DNA from 2 places in the Kitasatospora sp. NPDC052868 genome. Region 2 is predicted to be linked to the other one. Evidence: riboswitches for the same ligand, from Rfam matches in the RefSeq annotation. Region 2 holds a riboswitch; the other holds the start of a gene.
What was found. Region 2 has a riboswitch for S-adenosylmethionine ahead of thrC (threonine synthase). Riboswitches for the same ligand answer to the same signal wherever they lie in the genome.
Positions count from the first base shown of each region.

Region 1: it holds a riboswitch for S-adenosylmethionine, as region 2 does, so the genes downstream of both, ACIGZJ_RS01905 (aminotransferase class V-fold PLP-dependent enzyme) here and thrC (threonine synthase) in region 2, are expected to answer to the same signal.

Region 1 is NZ_JBITZW010000001.1:420,906-429,329, forward strand. Features, by position in the region: gene ACIGZJ_RS01875 (cytochrome bc complex cytochrome b subunit) at 1-461, opposite strand, end outside; gene ACIGZJ_RS01880 (Rieske 2Fe-2S domain-containing protein) at 458-1,516, opposite strand; gene ACIGZJ_RS01885 (c-type cytochrome) at 1,525-2,334, opposite strand; gene ACIGZJ_RS01890 (heme-copper oxidase subunit III) at 2,522-3,142, opposite strand; gene ACIGZJ_RS01895 (hypothetical protein) at 3,536-3,961, shown strand; gene trpD (anthranilate phosphoribosyltransferase) at 4,081-5,157, shown strand; SAM riboswitch class IV at 5,264-5,381, shown strand; gene ACIGZJ_RS01905 (aminotransferase class V-fold PLP-dependent enzyme) at 5,433-6,797, shown strand; gene ACIGZJ_RS01910 (Lrp/AsnC ligand binding domain-containing protein) at 6,808-7,089, opposite strand; gene ACIGZJ_RS01915 (rhomboid family intramembrane serine protease) at 7,131-7,913, opposite strand; gene ACIGZJ_RS01920 (hypothetical protein) at 8,150-8,413, shown strand.
Region 2 is NZ_JBITZW010000031.1:2,142-10,565, reverse strand. Features, by position in the region: gene groL (chaperonin GroEL) at 1-734, opposite strand, end outside; gene ACIGZJ_RS32885 (cold-shock protein) at 1,068-1,271, opposite strand; gene ACIGZJ_RS32880 (MoaD/ThiS family protein) at 1,878-2,156, opposite strand; gene thrC (threonine synthase) at 2,183-3,469, opposite strand; SAM riboswitch class I at 3,487-3,620, opposite strand; gene ACIGZJ_RS32870 (glucosyl-3-phosphoglycerate synthase) at 3,794-4,786, shown strand; gene ACIGZJ_RS32865 (trehalose-6-phosphate synthase) at 4,825-6,330, shown strand; gene otsB (trehalose-phosphatase) at 6,314-7,159, opposite strand; gene ACIGZJ_RS32855 (DUF3263 domain-containing protein) at 7,237-7,464, opposite strand; gene ACIGZJ_RS32850 (cupin domain-containing protein) at 7,566-7,913, shown strand; gene ACIGZJ_RS32845 (extracellular solute-binding protein) at 7,968-8,424, opposite strand, start outside.

The DNA of each region.
Region 1 (8,424 bases), on a different contig from region 2:
CGCGGCTTGCGGAACGCGCCGGTGAAGAACACGCGCAGCATGTGCACGAGCATCGCGGCCACGAAGACCAGCGCGGCCCAGTGGTGGATCTGGCGGACCAGCAGGCCGCCGCGGATCTCGAAGCTGATGTCCACCGTCGACGCGTACGCCTCGGACATCGGGATGCCCTTGAGCGGGACGTACGAGCCGTCGTAGATGATCTCGCCCATGCTGGGCTTGAAGAAGAGCGTCAGGTAGACGCCCGTCAGGATGATGATGATGAAGGTGTAGAGGCAGATCTCGCCCAGCATGAAGGACCAGTGGTCCGGGAAGATCTTCCGCAGGTTGGCCTTGGCGAGGGAGTAGATCCCCAGCCGGCCGTCCGTCCAGTCAGCAGCCTGCTCCCACTTGTTGGCGGGCTTGGCACGCGTGCTGCCGGTCGGCTTCGCGGCACCGGAGGTGGTGCTGCTCGCGCTACTCATCGAGCACGCTCCCAGTAGCTCGGGCCGACGGGCTCGTCGAAGTCGCCGGTGGCGACCAGGAAGCCCTTCTCGTCAGTGGTGATCTTCAGCTGCGGCAGCGGGTGGCCGGCCGGGCCGAAGATGACACGCGCGCCGTCCGCCAGGTCGAAGGTCGACTGGTGGCAGGGGCAGAGCGCGTGGTGCGTCTGCTGCTCGTACAGGCTGATCGGGCAGCCGACGTGGGTGCAGATCTTGGAGTAGGCGAGGATGCCCTCGAAGCCCAGCTCCCGGGACTTGTCGTCCTTGATGTCGTCCGGCGAGATGCGGACCAGCATCAGGGCGTCCTTGGCGATCTGCTGCTGGAAGTCCTCGTCGTGGGTGTGCAGACCCTGCGGCATGGCGAAGGTCAGCGAGCCGACGGTGATGTCCTCGGCCTTCATCGGCAGGTTGGTGTTCATGTTGATGAGCGCCAACGGATCCGCCGGGGTGGCCTCGGCCCACCCGGTGTGCTCCAGCTTGTCCTCGGGCAGCGGGCCCAGGTCGCGCAGCAGCACGACACCGGAGAGCGGCACCAGGGCCATCGAGCCGATGAGGGTGTTGCGGATCATCTTGCGGCGGCCGAAGCCGGACTCGGCGGCGCCGGTCCTGAACTGCTCGATGACGTCCGCGCGGACCTCGTCGTCGGCCTCGATCGGGTGGCGCTCGGCCGGGATCTCGTGGTCCGACATCAGGGTGCGGGCCCAGTGGACCGCACCCGCGCCGATGCAGAACAGCGCGACACCGAGCGTCATGCCCAGCGCGAAGTTCATCGCGCTGATGTTGCCCAGCGGCCAGACATAGACGATCTTGTCCGGGTCGATGGCCACGTAGGAGGCGATGAAGCCCACCGTGGCGAGCATCGAGACCACGAACATCAGCGAGACCTGGCGCTCCGCGCGCTTGGCGGCCCGCTCGTCGATGTCGGTGCGACGCGGTTCGTGGGCCGGCAGGCCCGGGTCGGCGAACGGATCGCCCTGGGCGGCCACCTCGTGGTGCCCGGCGGAGCCGTGCGACTCCGGAAGGTTCTCTTCTGACATGTCCTGGCTCATGACTTCTTGGCCTTGGTGGTGTGGGCGGCGACCCAGATCGCGACCGCGATGAGCACGCCGAGACCGAAGATCCAGCCGAACAGGCCCTCGGTCACGGGACCGAGGCTGCCGAGCGTGAGACCACCGGGGTTCGGCTCATCGTTGGTGGTGTGGCGGACGAAGGCCACGATCTGCTTCTTCTGCTCCTCGGGCATGGTGGTGTCCGGGAACGACGGCATGTTCTGCGGGCCGGTCTGCATGGCCTCGTAGATGTGCTTGGCGTCCACGCCCTCCAGCGACGGGGCGTACTTGCCCTGGGTCAGGGCACCGCCCTGGCCGGCGAAGTTGTGGCACTGGGCGCAGTTGGTGCGGAACAGCTCGCCACCCTTGGAGATGTCCTCGGGGTTGGTCGAGGTGTACTGCTCCGAGGTCGGCGTCACCGGGCCGGGGCCGAGCGAGGCCACGAAGGCGGCCATCTGGTCGATCTCGGCCTGCGAGTAGATGTTCTTCTTGCTCGGCACCTGGGCGCCGGGCTGCTGGGCCGGCATGCGGCCCGTCGCGACCTGGAAGTCGACCGCGGCGGAACCGACGCCGACCAGGCTCGGACCGTCGCTGCTGCCCTGGCCGTTCAGGCCGTGGCAGGAGGAGCAGCCCACGGCGAAGAGCTTCTTGCCCTCATCGATCGCGAGCGACTGCGCGGCGACGTCGGCCTGCGCCTTGTCGGCGGGCGCGAACGCGGCGTACAGCCCCCCGGTTGCCGCCAGGGCGAGAAGTAGGACGACCAGCGCCGCCAATGGGTGGCGCCGTCGTGCGGAGAGCTTTTTCACGGAATAACCCCGGTGTCAGGATCTGGTCGACTGGTGGGTGCACCCGGCGGCCGGTCTGGCCGGCACGAGGCTGCCTGTTCTAGGGCTGCGCGCGCGGTCGGTCGGTGGGAGCGTCGCCACCGGCAAATCGGGCCGTCGCCGGTGAGGGCGGGACCCGGGGCCGGTGGCCAGCGACCTGATCAGCTGGTTACTTGATCAGGTAGATGGTCGCGAAGAGGCCGATCCACACGACGTCGACGAAGTGCCAGTAGTACGACACCACGATCGCGGCGGTGGCCTGCTCGTGCGTGAAGCGCTTGGCTGCGTACGTCCGTCCCAGGACCAGCAGGAAGGCGATCAGACCACCCGTCACGTGCAGACCGTGGAAGCCGGTGGTCAGGTAGAACACCGTGCCGTACGGGTCGGAGGACAGCGAGAGGCCGTCCTTCTTGACCAGCTCGGTGTACTCGAAGACCTGGCCGCCGATGAAGATCGCGCCCATCACGAAAGTGATGACGAACCACGAACGGAGCTTCTTCACGTCCCCGCGCTCGGCGGCGAACACGCCGAGCTGGCAGGTCAGTGAGGAGAGCACCAGGATCGTGGTGTTGACCGAGGAGAAGGGCACGTTGAGGGCGTGCGCCTTCTCGCTCCAGAACTCGGCTCCCTTGACGGAGCGGAGCGTGAAGTACATCGCGAAGAGGGCCGCGAAGAACATCAACTCGGAACTGAGCCAGACGATCGTTCCGACGCTGACCATGTTCGGCCGGTTGACCGATCCGTGCGCGTGCCCGGTTTCTACTGCTGTTGCTGTCGCCACGACGGACATTATGTCGGTCCCTTATTCCGTCTTCACGCCGGGGGGTGTCCCTCGGAGTGTCCGGTGCGTGCGGTATGCCCCCCTGGGGGTCGACGGGGCGTCCGGATAGTGGCTGAGCAGCGGCGTGTCCCTTTTCTGACGGTTCCTCGGAGGGCCCTACGACCCTGATGCCCTGCGTGTCGCTGCACCCCTCCAGGGCCCGCCGGGGCTATGGGGGAGGCCGGATATCGGCCGTACGGGTGGAGTGCGCGGCTCGGGGTGACGGGGCGTCCTCCGCTCGGGCGAGCCGTGGGCGCGGCGGCTTGAGAACGATCGCGCGGGACGGCCTCGGCGGCGGGGGAACGGGAGTAGCATCCGGATCAGGCGAACGTGGTCCGGATCACACTTGAGGGAGCAGGGTCCATGGCGTACACGACCGACGAGACGCTCACCGTCCTCGTCTACAGCGATGACCGCAACACCCGTGAGCAGGTGCTGACGGCGCTCGGCCGGCGGCCCGCGTCGGATCTGCCGGAGCTGTCCTACCTGGAGTGCGCGACCACCCCCGCGGTGCTGCGCGCGCTGGAGAAGGGCGGAGTGGACCTCTGCATCCTGGACGGCGAGGCCGTCCCGGCCGGCGGGCTCGGGCTCGGGCGGCAGCTGAAGGACGAGATCTACGGCTGCCCGCCGGTGCTGGTGCTGATCGGCCGGCCGCAGGACTCCTGGCTCGCGGCCTGGAGCCGGGCGGACGCCGCGATCTCCCACCCGGTGGACCCGATGGCGCTGGCCGAGGCCGCGGCGACCCTGCTCCGGGCCCGGTTGGAGAAGCGCGCCCCGGCCGCCCGCTGAGCGGCGTCTCATTACTAGAGAAGTAGGGCCAGGGCGGGCCGGGGGCACCCCGCCGCTCGATAGGCTGACTCCAGTCCCGGGGACACCCCCCGGGGAACCGAGCAGAGCTGGAGTCGGCCATGGTGAACGTGAACCCTGCGAACGGCGGCAACGACCCCGTGCAGGTGGTCCGCACCTGGCCGGACATCCTGACGGCGCTGCTGCGCGGTGAGGACCTGGACCGGGCCGACACGGCCTGGGCGATGGACCGGATCATGAGCGGCGAGGCCTCCCCGGTCCAGATGGCGGGCTTCATGGTGGCGCTGCGGGCCAAGGGCGAGACGGTCGACGAGATCGTCGGCCTGGTGGACTCGATGTACGCGCACGCCGAGCCGCTGTCCATCCCCGGTCCGGCGGTGGACATCGTCGGCACCGGCGGCGACCGGGCGAAGACCGTCAACATCTCCACCATGGCCGCGATCGTCGCGGCGGCGGCCGGCGCCAAGGTGGTCAAGCACGGCAACCGGGCGGCCTCCTCGGCGAGCGGTTCCTCGGACGTGCTGGAGAAGCTGGGCGTCAACCTGGACCTCTCCGCCCGGCGGGTCGCGGAGGTCGCCGAGGAGGTCGGGCTGACCTTCTGCTTCGCGGCGAAGTTCCACCCCGCGATGCGGCACACCGCCCCGGCCCGCAGCGGCCTCGGGGTGCCCACCGCGTTCAACACCCTCGGCCCGCTGACCAACCCGGCCAAGGTGACCGCGCATGCGATCGGCTGCTTCGACACCCGGCTGGCCGGGCTGATCGCCGGGGTGCTGGCCCGGCGCGGCGCCAGCGCACTGGTGTTCCGGGGTGACGACGGCCTCGACGAGTTGACCATCACCACCACCTCGCGGGTCTGGATCGTGCGCGACGGCGCCGTCACCGAGACCGTGTTCGACCCGCGCGACCTCGGCATCGAGCTGGTCGGCATCGAGGCGCTGCGCGGCGCGGACCCGGCGTACAACGCGGAGGTGGCGCGCCGGCTGCTGGCCGGGGAGCGCGGGCCCGTCCGGGACGCCGTCCTGCTGAACGCCGCGTCGGCGCTGGTGGCGCTGGACCTGACCGACGCGCCGCTCGTCGAGCAGCTGGCGGTCGGCCTGGAGCGGGCCGCCGCGGCCGTCGACTCGGGCGCCGCCCAGGACGTGCTGAAGCGCTGGTCGGAGGCCACCAGCCGGGTGTGACGCGATGGTTGGGGCCCGCACCGGGCAGTCGGCGCGGGCCCTTCGGCTTGTCCGAATGGCGGACCCCTGTTTGACCATCGGGTGGACGCGACCTAGAGTCGTGCCAGGTCATGAGTGACAGCGACAAGCCCCAGCTTGCTGTCCGGCAACCCTCCTTCCGTGGCGGGGTGCCCTGGGTGAGGACCGGGTCACGTGGCGAACCGTCCGCGTGGCAAGCGCGGACACCCGGCATACATGCACTCCCGGGGTCCTTGACCCCGAAGGAGTGCATCCTCATGTCCGTCGCCACCGAAATCTGCGCCCCGCTCGCCGTCCTCGGCCAGGATGTCGAGGTCCCGCTGGCCAGCGGTGAGAAGGTCACCTACGCGGCGCTGGACTACGCCGCCAGCTCGCCGGCGCTGCAGCGGGTCTGGGACGACGTCGCCGCCTACGCCCCCTACTACGGCAGCGTGCACCGCGGCGCCGGGTACCTCTCCCAGCTCTCCACCGACCTGTTCGAGCAGAGCCGCCGGACCGTCACCGAGTTCCTGGACCTGCGCGAGGGCGACCAGGTGGTCTTCACCCGGGCCACCACCGACTCGCTCAACCTGCTGGCGGGCGCCGTCCCGGCCGGCACCCGGGTGTTCGCCTTCGAGACCGAGCACCACGCCTCGCTGCTGCCCTGGCGGCACGCCGGTCTGGAGGTCGAGTACCTGCGGGCGCCCCGCTCGCACGCCGAGGCGGTCGCCGCGTTCGACGCCGCGCTGGCCGAGGCGCCCGAGGGCCCCAAGCTGCTCTGCGTCACCGGCGCCTCGAACGTCACCGGGGAGCTGTGGCCGGTCGCCGAGCTGACCCGGGTCGCGCACCGGCACGGCGCCCGGGTGGTGCTGGACGCCGCGCAGCTGGCCCCGCACCACCGGGTCTCGGTGCGCGAGCTGGGCGTGGACTGGATCGCCTTCTCCGGGCACAAGCTGTACGCGCCGTTCGGCGCCGGGGTGCTGGCCGGCCGGGCCGACTGGCTGGACGCGGCCGAGCCGTACCTGGCCGGCGGCGGCGCCACCCGCACGGTGGCCCGGGAGACCGACGGCTCGGTGGCCGTGCAGTGGCACACCGGCCCGGCCCGGCACGAGGCCGGCTCGCCGAACGTGATCGGCGTCTACTCCATCGCCTCCGCCTGCCGGGCGCTCACCGAGGCCGGCTTCGACGCGCTGGAGGCCCGCGAGCAGCAGCTGATCGACCGGCTCAAGGCGGGGCTGGCGGACGTCCCGCAGGTCAAGGTGCTGAACCTGTTCGGCGCGGACTCGGCCCGGGTGGGCGTGCTCTCCTTCGTCGTCCAGGGCTGGAACAGCTCGCACTTCTCGGCGGCGCTGTCCGCCGAGTACGGCATCGGGGTGCGCGACGGCCTGTTCTGCGCGCACCCGCTGGTGCGGACCCTGCTCGGGGACGAGGACGTGGCGCCGTCCGAGTGCGGGGCGCCCGAGCCGTCGCTGCCGGGTGAGCGCAGCCTGAACGCGATCCGGGTCAGCTTCGGGGCCGGCACCCCGGACGAGCACATCGACCGTTTCCTGACCGCCGTCCGCGAGCTGGTCACGGACGGCGCTGCCTGGACCTACCGCAACGAGGGCGGCCGCTGCGTCGCCGACAGCCGCCGGGACGCCTAGAAGGGGACGCCTAGCCGTCCAGGCCGAGGGCGAAGGCGGCCTCCAGGTCGTGCTGCGAGTAGGTGCGGAAGGCGATCTGGGTCTCGGTCTGGGCCACCCCCGGGACCTTGTTCAGCCGACCGGGGATCACCTCGGCCAGGTCGTCGTGCCGTCGTACCCGCACCATCGCCACCAGGTCGTAGCCGCCGGTCACCGAGTAGACCTCGCTGACACCCTCGATGGCCGCGATCGCCTCGGCGATCTCCGGGATGCGGTCGACGCTGGTCTTGATCAGGACGATGGCGGTGATCACTGTTCGGGCTCCTTTGTGGGGTCCCGCCAGCGTATCGGGCGTCAGCCGGGCCGTCGCGGGGGGCGGGTGGCCAGGGTGCAGGCGTAGAGGAAGCCGGCCGAGAAGCCGATGACGTGGACGAGGTAGGCGACGCCGGGGCCCGCCGAGTGGACCGACCACCACTGGAGGGCGAACCAGAGGCCGAGCACCAGCCAGGCCGGGAACCGCAGCGGCAGGAAGAGCAGCAGCGGGACGAGGGTGGTCACCCGGGCGCGGGGGTGCAGGCGCAGATACGCGCCGAGGACCGCGGCGATCGCCCCGGAGGCGCCGATCAGCACCCGGGTCGAGTCGGCGGAGTGCGCCTCGGCGAGCGCGTAGCCGTAGGTGGCCAGCGAGCCCGCCGCCAGATAGAAGAGGGCGAAGCGGGCCCGGCCCAGCCGCTCCTCCACGGTGGCCCCGAAGACCTGGAGGAAGAGCAGGTTGCCCAGCAGGTGCAGCCAGCCGGCGTGCAGGAAGAGCGCGCTGAGGACCGACAGGGCCGGGTGCTTGCCCGGGGTGGGGGCGGCCGGACAGCCCGGCACCGGATCGGGGGCCTCGGCCAGCTGCTCGGCGTCCAGCGGGCGTCCGGCCAGCAGTTCGGCCGGTACCGCGCCCCAGCGCTGCTCGTACCGCTGCTCGGCGCAGACCCGGCTCTGGCCGGTCCCGTAGAGCGGGTTGAGCCCGGCGGCCGGACCGCACAGGAAGACCAGGGTGTTGAGCGCGATCAGGGTGTAGGTGACGGCGGGACGACGGCCGGCCGGGCGCCCGCCCAGTGCTCCGGTGTGGTCGAGGACCGGGATCGCCATGCGGCCCAGCATCGCGCCGCCCGGCGCGGGCGGCACCGCGCGGTACGGCATGTGGCGTAGGGCCCGTCCGGCCGGTCCGGCGCAGGAGGCGAAGCGGGGGATTCGTCCTGACCGGTGGTCGGGACGGTTGCCCCAGGCAATAGGCTTGGGGCGGGCATTCCCGCCTCCCGCCGCCGACGCCGGGGCCTCGGGGGGAGCGCCTGAGCCCATCCAGGGACCACCCGAGAGGACCCCCGATGACCGTCCCCGCCCTGACCGCCGAGACGCGCTGGCGCTGCACCCTGTGCGGCAACCTGACCCGCTTCGACGTGACCCGCACCGCACGGGTGACCGAGTTCCTGCACTTCGACCTGGCCGGCGACTCCAAGGTCGAGGAGACCGAGGTGCACAGCGAGACCGTCGAGTCGGTGCGCTGTCGCTGGTGCAACGCGGTCGACCAGGTCGAGCTGGTGGCCCGCCCGGGTGCCGAGGGCCCGGAGGCCCCCGCCGAGCAGGCCTGACGCCCGACCCG
Region 2 (8,424 bases):
AGCGGCTTGCCGCTCTGCATGACCTTCTCCAGCAGCGGGAGCAGGTCCTTGACCGAGCCGATCTTGGAGTTGGCGATGAGGATGTACGGGTCCTCGAACGTCGCCTCCATCCGCTCCAGGTCGGTGGCGAAGTAGGCGGAGATGTAGCCCTTGTCGAAGCGCATGCCCTCGGTGAGCTCAAGCTCCAGACCGAAGGTGTTGCTCTCCTCGACGGTGATGACGCCTTCCTTGCCGACCTTGTCCATCGCCTCGGCGATGAGCTCGCCGATCTGGGTGTCGGCGGCCGAGATGGAGGCGGTGGAGGCGATCTGCTCCTTGGTCTCCACGTCCTTGGCCTGGGCCAGCAGCTGGTCCGAGACGGCGGCGACGGCCTTCTCGATACCGCGCTTCAGGGCCATCGGGTTGGCGCCGGCGGCGACGTTGCGCAGACCCTCGCGAACGAGCGCCTGGGCCAGCACGGTGGCGGTGGTGGTGCCGTCACCCGCGACGTCGTCGGTCTTCTTGGCGACCTCCTTGACGAGCTCGGCACCGATCTTCTCGTACGGGTCCTCGAGCTCGATCTCCTTGGCGATGGAGACACCGTCGTTGGTGATCGTGGGGGCGCCCCACTTCTTCTCCAGCACGACGTTGCGACCCTTGGGGCCGAGCGTGACCTTCACTGCGTCGGCGAGCTGGTTCATGCCACGCTCAAGGCCGCGGCGAGCTTCCTCATCAAAGGCGATGATCTTGGCCATCAGAAGTGGTCCTCCGGGACACGGTCGACTGCTCGGACCAAGGGGTGCCCGCGACGGACGGCCCTGGTGTGCGGGGGTCCTTTCCCCTACCGCTCCCGGGGGCCTCACCGACCCGGTCCGCTGTCACTCTCACGCTGTGAGTGCTAACGCCAATGATTAGCACTCCGGGTAGGCGAGTGCAAGCCCAATCGCCAACCCGCGAGCCGCACCGGCCGCCCCGGAGCGCCGGATCCGGACATGGCTGCGGGCCCGTACGACGTGTCGTACGGGCCCGCAGCGAAGCAAGAGGTGCACCAGCCGATGGGCCGAGCCGAACTCCTGGGACCGGAAAGGTCAGACCGCCGCGCGGACCATGTCCGCCTGCGGGCCCTTCTGCCCCTGAGAGATCTCGAACTCGACCCGCTGGCCCTCCTCAAGGGTGCGGTAGCCGTCCATCTGGATCGCGCTGTAGTGGACGAAGACGTCCGCACCACCGTCGACCGCGATGAAGCCGTAGCCCTTCTCCGCGTTGAACCACTTGACGGTGCCCTGAGCCATTCCGAACTCCCCTAGTGCTGTGCTGGCCCTTCACGCGCCCGCAGGTCTGCGGGCCCGGGTCTGGTTGAGGCCGGCCCGGGGAACCCCCCCTGGGCGCAGCCGTGCACGCCGCAATCCCCCGCCGAGCCCATCGGAGGCATCCGATGAACGGGCGATTGCGTCGACCGCGGCTGAATGTATCCGGATCGACGCCCTCTGCAACAGAGCCCGCCGCTGGGAATTCGCTAGGGGTGTCAGGGGACAGGCCGGGTGAAAGCGGGAGAAATTCCCGCATTCCACGCCGGACATAGCGGACGAATTGCCCAAATCCCCTGAAGAATTCTGACATCGGCCTGACATGTTTCAACGTCACGGCCCCGGCGCCGGTCTCAGCGGCCGGACGGATACCGGCGGTACGGGCGCGGACGGATTCGACCGCCGGTGAAAGGGGGAGGGGGAGCCCTGTTCCCGGCTGAGCCACACTCTACTCCGACTTGACCGGGAAATATTCCGGCCGGAATGCGACCAGCCGCCCGCGCGTACGGGAAGCGGAATTCCGTACGCGCGAACGGCTGGTCGAAGAAGCGGGCGGCCGGAGAACCGGGCGCCGACCGGGGAAGGGGCGGCTCAGCAGCCGCCGGCCACCGCGGGGATGATCGAGATGCCGGCGCCGTCCTTGATCTCGGTGGCCAGGCCCTCCGCGAAGCGCACGTCGTCGTCGTTGACGTAGACGTTGACGAAACGGCGCAGCTTTCCGGCGTCGTCCAGGATGCGGGCGGAGATGCCCGCGTGGTTGTTCTCCAGGTCGGCGATGACCTCACCCAGGGTGGTGCCCTCGGCGGTCACCTCGGCGACGCCGCCGGTGTAGGTGCGCAGGATGGTCGGGATGCGGACGGTGGCGCTCATGGGGGCTTCTCCTTGCTGCGGGTGGGTCAGGCGGACGCGAGGCCGGCGTCGCGGAACGACGCCAGCGTCGGGCGGATCACGGCGGTCATGCCGGCGTCGGAGACGGCGTCCAGGGTCTTCAGGCCGTCGCCGGTGTTGATCGCGACGGTCTCCTTGGCCGGGTCCAGCTGTCCGGTCTCGACCAGCTTCTTCAGCACGCCGACGGTCACCCCGCCCGCGGTCTCGGCGAAGACGCCCTCGGTGCGGGCCAGCAGCTTGATCGCGGCCACCACCTCGGCGTCGGTGACGTCCTCGACGGCGCCGCCGGTGCGGCGGGCGATGTCCAGCACGTACGGGCCGTCGGCCGGGTTGCCGATCGCCAGCGACTTGGCGATGGTGTCCGGCTTGACCGGGCGGATCACGTCGTGGCCGGCCTTGAAGGCCGCCGACACCGGCGAGCAGCCCTCCGCCTGGGCGCCGAAGATCCGGTACGGCCGGTCCTCGACCAGGCCCAGCCTGATCAGCTCCTGCAGGCCCTTGTCGATCTTCGTCAGCTGCGAGCCCGAGGCGATCGGGATGACGATCTGCTCCGGCAGCCGCCAGCCGAGCTGCTCGCAGATCTCGTACGCCAGCGTCTTGGAGCCCTCGCCGTAGTACGGGCGCAGGTTGACGTTGACGAAGCCCCAGCCCTCACCGGCCGGGTCGCCGATCAGCTCCGAGCAGAAGCGGTTCACGTCGTCGTAGTTGCCCTCGATGCCGACCAGCTCGCCGCCGTAGACACCGGCCATCACGACCTTGCCCTGCTCCAGGTCGTGCGGGATGAACACGCAGGACTTGAAACCGGCCCGGGCCGCCGCCGCGCCCACCGCACCGGCCAGGTTGCCGGTCGACGAGCAGGACAGGGTGGTGAAGCCGAAGGCCCGCGCGGCCTCGATGGCGCAGGCCACCACGCGGTCCTTGAACGAGTGCGTCGGGTTGCCCGAGTCGTCCTTGATGTGCAGCTGGGCGGTGAATCCGAGCTCGCGGCCCAGGTTGTCCGCCTTCACCAGCGGGGTCCACCCCGGGTTCAGGTTCGGCTTGCCGGCGACGTCGGCCGGCACCGGCAGCAGCGGGGCGTAGCGCCAGATCGACGCCGGTCCGGCCTCGATCCGCTTGCGCAGCTCCTCGGCGCCCTCGCTGCCGAAGTCGTAGGCGATCTCCAGCGGCCCGAAACACTCGACACAGGCGAAGCTCGGACCGAGCGGGAACCGGGTGCCGCACTCCCGACAGGACAGGGCGGCGGCGGGGCCGAGGTCAACGGATGCGGGTGCGGGTGCAACGGTGTCGATAGCCATGATGGCGGAGGCCTCTCTCCTCATCTTCCCCGTGACGCGGGCGCGCCACAGGCCGGAATTGGCACCTGTCCCGCCGGGGCCTGTCGAACAGCCGCGCGAGAAGGTTGCCGGGACGTCAACGGGCCGTTCCCTCAGTCCCTCTGGATGAGCTCTATGAAGTTGTTGGTCGTGCCAGCGGTGACCCCGGCGTGCGAAGGTCCGACCGCTGTACGAAGACTGTATCCGAAGGCGTCAAGCCTGAACGGGACCGTCCGCCACGCGAGATGACCTGTCCCACCCGCCCAGCCGAGGAGTGCGCCCGTGCCCGCCGAACCGATCCCCGCGCTGCTACCGGAGGCCGCGTCCTGGCTGCGCCGCCGCTCCTGGAGCGCGGCCGACCGCCCGGTGCGCACCCTGCTCGAGGCCAAGCGGGTGGCGGGCCGGGCCGGCACCGTCAGCGTGGTGCTGCCGGCCCTGGACGAGGCGGCCACCGTCGGCGACATCGTCCGGACCATCCGCCGCGAGCTGATGGAGCGCCTGCCACTGGTCGACGAACTCGTCGTCGTCGACTCCGGCTCGGTGGACGGCACCGCCGCGGCGGCCGCCGCGGCCGGCGCCCGGGTGGTCCACCGCGACGACATCCTGCCCCGGCTGCCCGCCGCCCCCGGCAAGGGCGAGGTGCTCTGGCGCTCGCTGCTGGCCACCAGCGGCGAGATCGTCTGCTTCGTCGACGCCGACCTGCGCGAGTTCGACCCCGCCTTCGTCTCCGGCATCGTCGGCCCGCTGCTCACCGAACCCGGGATCCAGCTGGTCAAGGCCATGTACGACCGCCCGCTGGAGACCGACGGCGCGATCGTGCCGGCCGGCGGCGGCCGGGTCACCGAGCTCGTCGCCCGCCCGCTGCTCAACCTGCACTGGCCGGAACTCGCCGGTTTCGTCCAGCCGCTCGGCGGCGAGTACGCGGCCCGCCGTTCGCTGCTCGAACGGCTGCCCTTCCCCACCGGCTACGGCGTCGAGCTGGGCCTGCTGGTCGACGCCCTGGAGACGGCCGGCCTCGACGCCCTCGCCCAGGTGGACGTCGGCGTGCGCCACCACCGCCACCAGGACGGCCAGGCGCTCGGCCGGATGGCCGCCACCATCTACCGCACCGCCCTCGAACGGCTCGACCGGGCCCACCGGCTCAAGGCCTCCGCCGACCTGCTGCACCCGTGGCTGACCCAGTTCACCCGTGACCCGGACACCCGCGCGTTCACCGCACACACGCACCCGGTCACCGCCGTCGAGCGCCCCCCGATGCACACCGTCCCCGAGTACGTGAACCGCCACCTCCCCCGCTGAGGGGTTTGCGGGCCCGGAGCCACGGCAACGTACCAACCATGGGCGATCTCACGACCGAACGTTCGAGTCCGACCGGCACCGCCCCCGTCCTGGTGGCATCCAACCGGGGGCCGGTGTCGTTCAGCGCCGCGGAGGACGGCACCCTGACCCTCCGGCGGGGCGGCGGCGGCCTGGTCTCCGGGCTCTCCGCCATCGACGACCCCAACGCCGTCTGGGTCTGCGCCGCACTGGGCGAGGCGGACCGCCAGGCGGCCCGGCAGGCCCCCGACGGACGCCTCGACCTGGCCGGCCACGACGTCGGCGGCCAGGCCGTCCGGATGCTGGACATCGACCCGGAGACCTTCGCCCGCGCCTACAACGGCGTCGCCAACTCCACCCTCTGGTTCGTCCACCACCTGCTCTACGCCACCCCGACCGCCCCCGCCTTCGACGCCGGCTTCCGCACCGAGTGGCAGGCCTACCAGGCGTACAACACCGCCTTCGCCGAGGCGCTGGCCGCCGAGGCCGCCCCGGGCGCGGCCGTCCTCGTCCAGGACTACCACCTCTCGCTCGTGCCCGGACTGCTCCGCGCACTCCGCCCCGACCTGCGGATCGGCCACTTCTCGCACACCCCGTGGGCCCCGCCCGAGTACTTCCGGCTGCTGCCCGACGACGTCGCCGAGGCCGTCCTGACCGGCATCCTCGGCTCCGACCGGGCCGGCTTCCTGACCCGCCGCTGGGCGCTGGCCTTCGCCGAGTGCTGCGCGGACCAACTCGGCGCCACCGTCGACCGCGAAGCCCTCACCGTCACCCTCCCGCCGACCGGGGGCGCCGCCACCGGCCGCACCACCCGCCTCGGCGTGCACGCCCTCGGCGCCGACGCCGACTTCCTGCGCGAGCGGTCCCACCGCCCGGACGTCGACGAGCGCCTGGCCACCCTGCGCGAGGCCGTGGGCGGGCGCCGCACGATCGTCCGGGTCGACCGCACCGAGCTGAGCAAGAACATCGTCCGCGGGTTCCAGGCCTACCGGCACCTGCTGCGCACCCGGCCCGACTGGCGGGACGAGGTCGTCCACATCGCCTTCGCCTACCCCTCCCGCACCGACCTCGCCGAGTACCGGGCGTACACCGCCGAGGTCCGGCGCCTCGCCGAGGAGATCAACGCGGAGTTCGCCACGCCCACCTGGCAGCCGCTGATCGTGCACCTCGACGACGACTTCCCGCGGTCGCTGGCCGCCTACCGGATGGCCGACGTGGCCCTGGTCAACCCGATCCGGGACGGCATGAACCTGGTCGCCAAGGAGGTCCCGGTGGTTTCCGACCAGGGCTGCGCCCTGGTCCTGTCACGCGAGGCCGGCGCCCACGCGGAGCTCGCCGACGACGCGATCAGCGTCAACCCGTACGACGTCATCGCCACCGCCGAGGCCCTGCACACCGCGCTCGCCATGCCCGCCGACGAACGCGCCGAGCGGACCAAGCGGCTGGCCGCCGCAGCGACCGCGCTGCCGCCCCAGCAGTGGTTCCTGGACCAGCTCAACGCCCTCGGCCTCAACGCCCCCGGCTGAGCTCCTCCCCCAGGGCCGTCAGCAGCCCCACCACGCCGGCCGGGCCCGCGACCACCAGGTCCGCCCGGTCGGCGAGTTCCCGCACGGGCGCGTCGCCGTCCACCGTCCCGCTGCACACCAGCAGCCCGGCCAGGCCCTCCCCGCGCAGCTTCTCCACCGCCGCGAAGGCGGGCACGTCCCCCAGGTCGTCCCCGGCGTACAGCACCGCCCGGGCCTCCCGCTCCCGCAGGAAGCCGGTCAGTGCGGCGCCCTTGTCCACCCCCGGCGGCCGCAGCTCCAGCACCAGCCGGCCCGGCTCCACCACCAGCCCGTGCTCGGCGGCCAGCGCCTCGACCGGCGCACGCAGCAGCTCGAACGCCTCCTGCGGTGCCTCCGTCCGCCGGGTGTGCACTGCGAGCGAGCGCCCCTTGTCCTCCACCCACGTCCCGTCCGGCGCCCCGACCCCGGTCAGTACGGCCGGCAGGACCTCCCGGACCGCCGCCACCCCCGGGTGCACCGGCGGGGCCGTGACCTCCCCGGCCTCCCAGCGCTCGGCGCCGTAGTGCCCGAGCACCACCACGCCCCCGACCGCGCCGAGGTCGCCGTACTCCACGGCCAGCGCCGCCGGCCGCCCGGTCACCACGACGATCGACCCGATGTGCGGGGCGAGGCCGCGCAGCGCCGGCGCCACCCCCGGATGCGCCCGCGCCCGGCTCGGGTCGGCCACGATCGGGGCCAGCGTCCCGTCGAAGTCCAGCGCGATCACCGCGTCCCGGGGCGAGGCGAGTACCGCCTGCAGCCCCGCACGCCCGGCATCCGTCCTCGGCAGCGACACGTCCTCAAGGCCCATGCCCGGACCCTACCCACGTCCCCCGGCGGCTAGCCGCCGATTCCGCCTGACCGCCACGTCCGCCACGTCCGCCAGGCCTAGCGGGCCGCCCGCCGGGCCTCCCGCACCCGCCGCAGCCGGTTCACCAGCACCGGTGCGTGCGCCAGCGCCTCCGGCCGGTCCAGCAGCGCGTTCAGCAGCTGGTAGTACCGCGTACCGGAGAGCCCCAGCTCCTCCCGGATCGCCCGCTCCTTCGCCCCCGCGGTACGCCACTGGCGCCCCTCCAGCTCCAGCACCGCCAGATCCCGCTCGCTCAGCTCACCCATGCCCGACCCGCCTCCGTCCACTACGGAGTGTCATTCTCACCCCCGGCTCGGACACACTCTGCGCCCTCCGCACCACCGGCCGCCGGGCTAGCGTCGACGGTATGACCGACAGCTTCGCCGTGCACATCCCCACCGCCGACCTCGAACCCGACCCGCTCGACCCGGCCCAGATCGTCTCCGGCACCCCCGAGGTCTCCGGCCGGGTGCTCTGGGAGTCCCCCGACGGCCGCCAGCTGCGCGGCATCTGGCAGATCACCCCGGGCGTGGTCACCGACGTCGAGGCCGACGAGCTGTTCGTGGTGCTCAGCGGCCGGGCCACCATCGAGGTCGACGGCGGCCCGACCCTGGAGGTCGGCCCCGGTGACTGCGCCGTCCTGCGGGCCGGCGACCACACCACCTGGACCGTCCACGAGACCCTCCGCAAGGCCTACGCAATCACGCTCGCCTGAGACCCCCCGAGACCGTCGGCACAGCCGACACCGCCCTCCCCCACGGCCCCGGGTTCACTTGCGGACCCGGGCCGTCTCCTTCACCGCGGCCTCCTGCAGCCCCTCCAGCACCTGCTTGGCGTCGCCCGTGACGGCCCCGCCGATCCCCGCCTTGATCCGGTTGCTGACGTCCGCCCACGCCGGGTCCCCGAACGGGTAGAAGCTCGCGTTGGTGAGCCCCGCGGCGAACTGCTTCAGATCCTCGTGCCGGCCGTCCGAGCTCATCGCGGTGAAGGCGTCCTGGGTGACCGGCAGCAGGTTGTAGGCCTCGTCGAACTTCAGCTGGTTGTCCTTGGTGTAGACGAAGGACAGGAACTTCTTGATCTCGTTCTTGTGCCCGTTGGCCTTGAACGCCATCATCCAGTCGGCCACCCCGAGGCTCCCGGCCTTGGCCAGCCCGTCCTTGCGCGGGATCGGCGCCGTCCCGTAGTCGATCTTCCCCGCGGAGGCCATCCGCAGCAGCGTCGGGTGC